2 regions of the Rhizobium sp. B21/90 genome follow, and region 1 is predicted to be linked to the other one. Evidence: riboswitches for the same ligand, from Rfam matches in the RefSeq annotation. Region 1 holds a riboswitch; the other holds the start of a gene.
The links. A riboswitch is a leader RNA that binds a small molecule or an ion and turns the genes downstream of it on or off. The one in region 1 is predicted to bind S-adenosylmethionine.

Region 1 (4,419 bases):
GTATCCTTGAGTTCGCCCAGAAGCGCAACCAGGCGCTTCTGGATATCCGGCTCCAGGCCTTCGAGCGTTTCGTCGAGGATCAGCCAGCGCGGCTTGGCGAGCAGGGCATGGGCAAAACCGACGGCCTTCTGTTCGTCGGTATCGAGCATACGATCCCAGCGGGCGTTCGTATCGAGCTTGCCTTTCAGCCTGCCGAGACCGGCTTTTTCAATCGCCATTTCGAGGTCGGAATCCGGGTAGGCATCGCGTGCCTCGGGGAAGGTCATGGCCTCGCGCAGCGTTCCGCTCGGCACATAGGCGGTGTGCGGCATGAACAGCATGTCTTCCGGCGGCGGCAGGTCGATCTCGCCCTTGCCGCAATGCCATTCGCCGGCAAGCGCCTGGAACAACAGCTTGCGGTTCACGCCGTGATCGCCGTTGATCATGATGTGCTCGCCGGCGGTGATCGTCACCGTGCCCTCGCGGATCCGGAAACCGTTCTCGACGATCTCGTCGGACATCTTGGTGGAGACTTCGAGATCCTTCAGCACCATCATGCCAGGCGCGGCGCGGGCGACGTCGATCATGTTGGGCAGGTGGTCCTCGATATCCATCTCGACCACCGCCTCGCGAAAATCGGTAACGCGCATCAGCGTCGCGCGCCACTCGGCGATCGGCCCGAAATTGGCGACATACCAGCGCAGCGCCGTGTTCACCTGGTTGAAAGCGCCAACCACCATCATCAACTGGCCGATGCTGAGGCCGCCCGAGAAGTAGGCTGGCGCCGCCACCAGGATTGGAATGACCAGCACCATCCAGCCGTAGCTCGCAGATACCCAGGTAAGGTTGGTGTTGGCGATGGCCAGCTTGCGGATAACGCCGAGCACCGAGGAAATATCGCCGTTGATGCGGCGACGCTCGTTTTCCTGTCCGCCGGCAATGGTGATCGACGGCATGTACTCGTTGGCGTGCATCAGCGCGAAACGCAGTTCGGCCTCCTTGGAGTAGCGGTCGGCATTGAGCCGCACCAGCTTGCCGCCGACGAACTGGCTGAGGAAAGAAGCCGAGGCCGCATAGATAATCGCCGCCCACACCATGTATCCCGGAATGGAAAAGCTGCTGCCGCGAAAATGGAATATGAAGCCGCTCGACAGCTCCCAGAGCACGCCGATGAAGCTGATCAGCAGGATCGTCGATTGGACGAGGCCGATCGCAAGGCCCGTGGTGCTTTCTGCAAGGTTGCGGGCATCCTCGTGGAGCCGCTGGTCCGGATTGACGCCGATCAGACCAGACGATGCCAGCCGTAAGGCCCGCTTGCCCTTCAGCCACTGGTCGACCAGGTCGCGCGCCAGGCCCTCGCGCATGTAGAGCGCCGCCATCTGGTTCAGCCAGGCCTGGATGACGTTGAGGACTAGCAGGGTGCCGGCGATCATGCCGAAGACACCAAGCTGCTTCACGAATTCGTTGAGGTCGCGTCGCGCCAGCGAATCGTAGAACGGCGCATTCCATTCGTTCAGGAGAACCTGCACATAAGCTGTCACGAGAATGATGACGAACAGCGACACCACGAGCGATATGAGCCTGACGCGCACTGGCGAATGCCAGAACGCCGAAAGCATCATCCTCAACCTGTACAGCACACTCAAGTCGTATCCGACGCGCGCATCGCCCTGGACGCTGGGCTTCTCTGTAGTATCAACGGCCATTAAAAAATCCTGATCCTCATCCCTCAGATAGTCATGGCCATCGCACATGTCCATCCATGCGAGCCCGAAGCGCGTAGCGCCAGCGATCCCTGGCCTGGAACCGCCCTCCTCGCCATCAGCTTGCGCTTCAAACCTTATGAAAGCCTTATACGCCCGAATGCCGCTGCAGGTTCACCACGCCGCGCCGCGCATTTACCAACCGGCGATTGATGTTGATTCGAAACCTGTCCAGCGCTATTTAACATCGCGTGGTGATTTGGCCGGCCGGCTTGCAGCCACGTTAAACAAGTCGCTAAATCAGGGCCGCATGCGGACCGGTAGCGATTCGTTTTTTCGCCGCCGGTTTAGTTGATCGAGTAACGCGCATGCCCATTAAGATCCCCGATACACTGCCCGCCTTCGATACCCTCGTCAAAGAGGGCGTGCGGGTGATGACAGAGACGATGGCCGTCCGTCAGGATATCCGTCCGCTGCAGATCGGGCTGCTCAACCTGATGCCCAACAAGATCAAGACCGAAATCCAGATGGCGCGCCTCGTAGGCGCCTCGCCGCTGCAGGTCGAGTTCTCGCTGATCCGCATCGGCGGGCACAAGGCGAAGAACACTTCCGAGGAGCATCTGCTGTCGTTCTACGAGACCTGGGAGGAGATCAGACATCGCAAGTTCGACGGCTTCATCATCACCGGTGCGCCGATCGAGTTGCTCGACTTCGAGGAAGTCACCTACTGGGACGAAATGCGCCAGATCCTCGACTGGACGACCACCAACGTTCATTCGACGCTGAACGTCTGCTGGGGTGCGATGGCGGCGATCTACCATTTTCACGGCGTGCCGAAGCATCTGCTGAAGGAAAAGGCGTTCGGTGTCTACCGGCACCAGAACCTGAACCCGTCCTCGGTCTATCTCAACGGCTTTTCCGACGACTTCGGCGTGCCCGTGTCGCGCTGGACCGAAGTCCGCCGCAAGGATGTCGAAACCGTCCCTGGCTTGGAAATCCTGATGGAATCGCCGGAAATGGGCATTTGCCTGGTGCATGAGAAGACGGCAAGGCGGCTCTACATGTTCAACCACGTCGAATACGATTCAACGTCGCTGGCAGACGAATATTTCCGGGACGTCGATGCCGGCATCCCGATCAAGATGCCGCACGACTATTTCCCGCACAACGATCCGTCCCTGACGCCGCCCAACCGCTGGCGCAGCCACGCTCATCTGTTCGTCGGCAACTGGATCAACGAGATCTACCAGACGACACCCTACGACATGGCCGACATCGGCTTGCAGAAATAGCCGCGTCGCCGGGACGCAGGACTGATTCCGCCGGCAGGCGGGTTGCGGATAGTGGCGAATGGAGGCAGGGTCGGCGCCTCGCACTAGAGACGAATGGGATGAGGACATGACGGACAGCACTTTGCAGCGCGAAGTTTTCGGCAAGACTGCGGCCGGCGAGACGGTACACCGCGTCAAGATCACGGGCGGCGGGCTGACTGCCCATGTCATCAGCTGGGGAGCAGTGATCCAGGATCTCCGACTTGAAAACCACACGCCGGCCCTGACGCTCGGCTTCGACAACTTCGAAAGCTACGAAAAGCACTCCGCCTATTTCGGCGCAACGCCCGGCCGCTGCGCCAACCGCATCGCCGACGGCAGGTTCACGCTCGACGGCAAGACGTACCAGCTGGACCTGAACGAGAACGGCGTAACCCATCTGCACGGCGGCTTCGACAATATCGCCCTGCGCAACTGGACGATCGTCGAGCATGCCGCCGACCGCGTCGTCCTCAAGATCGTCGATCCCGATGGCCGCAGCGGCTATCCCGGCAACTGCACGATCCAGGCGACCTACTGGGTCCACGGCAATGGCGAGCTGTCGGTAATCTACGAGACCACGACAGACCAGCCGACCATCGCCAATGTCTGCCAGCACGCCTACTTCAACCTCGATGGCCGCGACGATGCGCTCGACCACGACATCATGATCGCAGCCGACCACTACCTGCCGACCGATGCGCGGCAGATCCCGACCGGCGAGATCGCCCCCGTCGCCGGCACGCCCTTCGACCTGAGAGAAATGGGCCCGATAAAGCGCTTCGTCGACGGTGAACAGGTACTATACGACCACAATTTCTGTCTATCGCAGGAGCGCACGGCCAAGCGCGCCGTTGTTCTCGCCCGCAGCATCAATTCCGGCGTAACGCTCGAAGTGCGCACGACGGAACCGGGCGTCCAACTCTACGCCGGCTTCAAGCTCGACGTCCCAGTCCCCGGCATTGACGGCAAGATGATGGGTCCGTTCGCCGGTTTCTGCCTGGAGACGCAGATCTGGCCCGACGCCATCAACCAGCCGGGCTTTTCCTCCGCAGCGCTCCATCCCGGCGAAGTCCTGCGCCAGGAAACGGACTACATTTTCACGAAGAACTAAGCGCACGGCCTCCGCCGGTCGCAGGCTAAGCGACCGGCGCCCAAGAGATACCTTGCAAAGTGGTTCTACATAGGTTCTAATCCGAACCCATGGATAGAACCAGTTTGATTTCCGAACTGAACGGGCGCGGCTTGCGGGATGCGGCAGCGAGCGGGCCGCTTTACAGGCGTCTGGCAATGGCGCTGACCGGGCTTATTCAAGAAGGACTGTTGAAACCGGGCACTGCATTGCCGGCCGAGCGCGATCTCGCCGAAGGACTGCAGCTCGGCCGTGTCACCGTGCGCACCGCCTATCGCGACCTGCTGACGGCAGG
Region 2 (4,419 bases), 800 kb from region 1:
GCCAGCCCCTCGCTTACGCAGCTATAAATGTAAGCATTGCTTCATGGAGCCTAGGCCAATGGGTGCAAAGCGCAAAAAAGAGGGCGGCAAGAGATAAAAGGGAAGAATTCTCCGACACTCTCTTTTGGGCCAATCTTCATCAAATGATCCCTGAGCAAGCGATGTGCGACGCAATAGCAAACACTTCGAAGCACTCACGTTACGAGGCACGGGATTGGCAAGGCGGAGAGGTTCGAATTGATTGGGTGGAAGGCAATGAAGATGTCCCGTCAGGTTGGCAATTTTCGCACGTACATAGCGGCACCAATGTCGCTAAGTTAGCGCAAAATACATTTCAATCCCTTTGTAACAATTGGTGGCGCTACCTCGTGGCGCATGGTCACACCGAGGATGAACTTCGCACCCCGCGATTTCTCAACAACAAGATAGCTCGAATATTTGGAGATCGGCCCCTGGAGGTAGGAGAAGCCAAAGGTTGATGGCTCTGCCATGCCGCCCGAAGAAATATGGCGTCTTAAATGGCGATCACTATATGGAAGCGTGGAGTTGGAGCGGGTGAAGGGAATCGAACCCTCGTATTCAGCTTGGGAAGCTGCTGCTCTACCATTGAGCTACACCCGCACGGCGCGAAGCCTTCCAACAGTTCGGCCAGGCTGTCAAGATGGAATGGCCGGTCGGGATTGCTGGTTACAAGCGGAAATGCTTGGAGAGTTTCAGGCCCTGCGCCTGATAGTTGGAGCCGGCGCCGGTGCCGTAGAGGCTGGCCGGGAGTTCCAGCATGTGCTCGTAGACGAGGCGGCCGACGACCTGGCCGTCCTCGAGGATGAACGGCACCTCGTGGCTGCGGACTTCGAGCACCGCCCGGCTGCCGCGCCCGCCGGCCGGCGCATGGCCGAAGCCGGGATCGAAGAAGCCGGCATAGTGGACGCGGAATTCGCCGACCAGCGGGTCGTAGGGGGTCATCTCGGCGGCATAGTCCGGCGGCACATGCACCGCCTCGCGCGAAACGAGGATGTAGAATTCGTCCGGGTCGAGGATGAGTTCGGTGCGGCCTCGGCTGTAGAGCGGTTCCCAGAAGTCGAAGATGTCGTGCTGGGCCTTCTTGTCGACGTCGACGACAGCCGTGTGGTGCTTGCCGCGATAGCCGATCAGGCCGTCCCGGTCGCCGGTGAGATCGATCGACAGAGCAATGCCGCCGCCTGTGACGTTCGGCTTCTTGCTGGCGACCAGCGTCTCGGTCTCGTGCAGCGCCAGCAGTTCCGGCTCGGACAGCATCGCATGGCCGATCCGGAAGCGGATCTGCGACAGGCGCGAGCCGCGGCGCACGACGATCGGGAAGGTACGCGGCGAGATTTCGAGGTAGAGTGGGCCGGAATAACCGGCCGGTATCTTGTCAAACTCCTGGGCGTAGTCGGTGATGACGCGGGTGAAGATGTCGAGGCGGCCGGTCGAGCTCTTCGGGTTGGCCGAGGCCGACATGTCCTGGGGAAGGTCAAGTTGCTCCATCAGCGGCACGATATAAACGCAACCGGTCTCGAGGACGGCGCTTTCGGTCAGGTCGATGACGTGAAGGCTGAGCCTGTCGAGCTTGTCGGAGACGAGGTTCGCTGGGCCAGGCATGAAGCTGGCGCGGACGCGAAAGGCCTTGGCCCCGAGCCTGAGATCGAGGCTCGCCGGTTGGATCTGATCGAAGTCGAGATCCTTCTCCGTCTTCAGCCGGCCGACCTCGAAGAGGGCGGCAATGGCGCGATCCGCCAAGATTCCAGTGTCGCGAGCCATCTGCTCAATCCTTGTCTTGTCGCAGACAAAACCATATACGGGCCTTGTTTTGCCGCAGACAAAACCAAATGCAGGGAATTGACGCAAGCGGCCAACGGAAGTATTGCAGTCTTATCCCGTGGTGATTTGGCCGGTCGGCTTGCAGCCACGTTAAATAAGTAGCTAAAAAGACCGGGTTGAAAACCGGTCTGCTTGTGCGACCGGTTTTTTTGTATCACGAAGGTGGTGATGGCATGACCAAGACTTGGCGCCCCGCAACGCAACTCGTTCACGGCGGCACGCTGCGCTCGCAGTTCGGCGAGACATCCGAAGCAATCTATCTGACACAGGGCTTCGTCTACGACACCTCGGAAGCGGCCGAAGCCCGCTTCAAGGGCGAGACCGAGGGCTTTATCTACGCCCGCTACGGCAGCCCGACCAACGACATGTTCGAAAAGCGCATGTGCATGCTCGAAGGTGCCGAGGAGGCACGCTCGACGGCTTCAGGCATGGCCGCCGTTTCAGCCGCCATTCTCTGCCAGGTGAAAGCCGGCGACCATATCGTGGCCGCCCGCGCGCTGTTCGGCTCCTGCCGCTGGGTCGTCGAGACGCTGGCGCCGCGCTACGGCATCGAATGCACGCTGGTCGACGGTCGCGATCTCGCCAACTGGGAAAAGGCCATCCGGCCGAACACCAAGGTGTTGTTCCTGGAAAGCCCGACAAACCCAACCCTCGAGGTGGTGGACATTGCCGGCGTCGCCAGGCTTGCCAACCAGATCGGCGCCAAGGTCGTGGTCGACAACGTCTTTGCGACACCGCTTTTCCAGAAGCCGTTGGAACTCGGTGCCCATATCGTCGTCTACTCGGCCACCAAGCACATCGACGGCCAGGGCCGCTCGCTCGGCGGCGTCATCCTGTCGGACAAGGCCTGGGTCGATGAGCACCTGCAGGATTATTACCGCCACACCGGCCCTGCCATGTCGCCGTTCACCGCCTGGACGCTGCTGAAGGGCATCGAGACCCTGCCGCTGCGCGTCAAGCAGCAGACCGAAAATGCCAGCCGTATCGCCGACTTCCTCGCCGACCAGAGCAAGGTCGCCAAGGTCATCTATCCCGGTCGCAAGGACCATCCGCAGGCCGATATCATTGCCAAGCAGATGACCGGCGGCTCGACGCTGGTCTGCCTGGAGCTGAAGGGCGGCAAGGAGGCGGCCTTCGCGCTGCAGAACGCGCTGGATATCATCACGATCTCCAACAATCTCGGCGATGCCAAGAGCCTGATCACCCATCCGGCAACCACCACCCACAAGAACCTCACTGACGAGGCTCGCGCCGAACTCGGCATCTCGCCGGGCACGGTGCGCTTCTCGGCCGGCATCGAGGACACCGACGACCTGATCGAGGATTTTGCCCAGGCGCTGGCAAAGGTATCGGCCTGATCGCATGTCTTGCAACGCTGCCCGGCCCAGGCGGGCAGCGCCTTCTGCGCATTGCGCCGAAAGCTATTAACTGAAGATATTACCCTTAATATTCAAAAGGCCGCATCAGCCTTCCCATTTGGGCACATATTCACCTTCGCTTCCTTGACCGAGGTTGAAGCCTATAGGATATCGTAACCAAATTCATTCAAGGTGGCTGGGATGTACCGCGCCCTTACACGAGATATCGAAGTGATCGTCGAGCCGTTCTATCTGGAGGAGCAATCCGACCCGGAAGACAGCCGCTATGTCTGGGGTTATCGGATCGTCATTTCCAACCACTCGGCCACTGCGGTGCGGCTGATCACGCGCTACTGGCACATCACAGACCAGAACGGACAGGTCGACGAAGTCACCGGTCCCGGCGTCGTTGGAGAGCAGCCGCAGCTCAATCCGGGCGACACCTACGAATACTCCTCCGGCTGCCCGCTCGACACGCCCTCCGGCATGATGTTCGGCCATTACTCGATGGAGAACGACGAGGGCGAGACGTTCGAAGTCGATATCCCCGCCTTCTCGCTGGATTCGCCGGGCCTGATGCGGACGCTGAACTGACGCCGTCCGAAGACGGCGCCGGCATCACTCAGCTCTTTGCCAGGATCTCGGCCGCCTCGTAGCGGTAGGTGGTCGAGCAGAACTCGCAGGTCACCGAAATCAGCCCGTCTTCCTCGCTCTCGGCCATTTCCTGGGCGGAGAACCCCTGCAGCACGCCCTTGATCTTGTCGCGCGAGCAGCTGCAGCGATCGAAGACCGCCTGAGGCGCGTAGACCCGCGCACCGCGTTCGTGGAACAGCCGGTAAAGCAGCCGCTCGGTGCCAACCAGCGGATCGGTCAGCTCGTCGGCATCCACCGTTTCCAGCAGCGAACGGGCCTCGGCCCAGGCATCGTCGTCGGTGTGGTCGACCGCGTTCTCGTCGCCGTCGCCGCCATGCAGGTCCGGCAGGCGCATGCGCTCCGGTGCATCGGGCAGGAACTGGGCAATGACGCCGCCGGCCCGCCAGCGATGGCGCGGCTTGCCGGCCTCGTCGCGGTCGAACAGTTCGGCAGCACCCAGGCGCACGCGGGTCGGGATCTGCTCCGACTGGCGGAAATAGACCCCGGCGATATCCTCCAGCGACGAGCCGTCGAGCGGCACGATGCCCTGATAGGGCTGCGAATATTGCCCCTGGTCGATGGTGAAGGC

Region 2: linked by a shared signal. The riboswitch ahead of J5278_RS16760 (O-succinylhomoserine sulfhydrylase) and the one ahead of metA (homoserine O-succinyltransferase) in region 1 are both predicted to bind S-adenosylmethionine.

Annotation. Positions count from the first base shown of each region.
Region 1 covers NZ_CP072162.1:473,076-477,494, reverse strand. Annotated here, with positions in the region: gene J5278_RS02215 (ABC transporter ATP-binding protein/permease) at 1-1,685, opposite strand, end outside; SAM riboswitch at 1,924-2,004, shown strand; gene metA (homoserine O-succinyltransferase) at 2,051-2,974, shown strand; gene J5278_RS02205 (aldose epimerase family protein) at 3,081-4,106, shown strand; gene J5278_RS02200 (GntR family transcriptional regulator) at 4,196-4,419, shown strand, end outside.
Region 2 covers NZ_CP072162.1:3,459,707-3,464,125, forward strand. Annotated here, with positions in the region: gene J5278_RS16745 (hypothetical protein) at 1-479, shown strand, start outside; tRNA gene J5278_RS16750 (tRNA-Gly) at 548-621, opposite strand; gene J5278_RS16755 (2'-deoxycytidine 5'-triphosphate deaminase) at 688-1,779, opposite strand; SAM riboswitch at 1,888-1,966, shown strand; gene J5278_RS16760 (O-succinylhomoserine sulfhydrylase) at 2,013-3,197, shown strand; gene apaG (Co2+/Mg2+ efflux protein ApaG) at 3,399-3,791, shown strand; gene J5278_RS16770 (Hsp33 family molecular chaperone) at 3,820-4,419, opposite strand, start outside.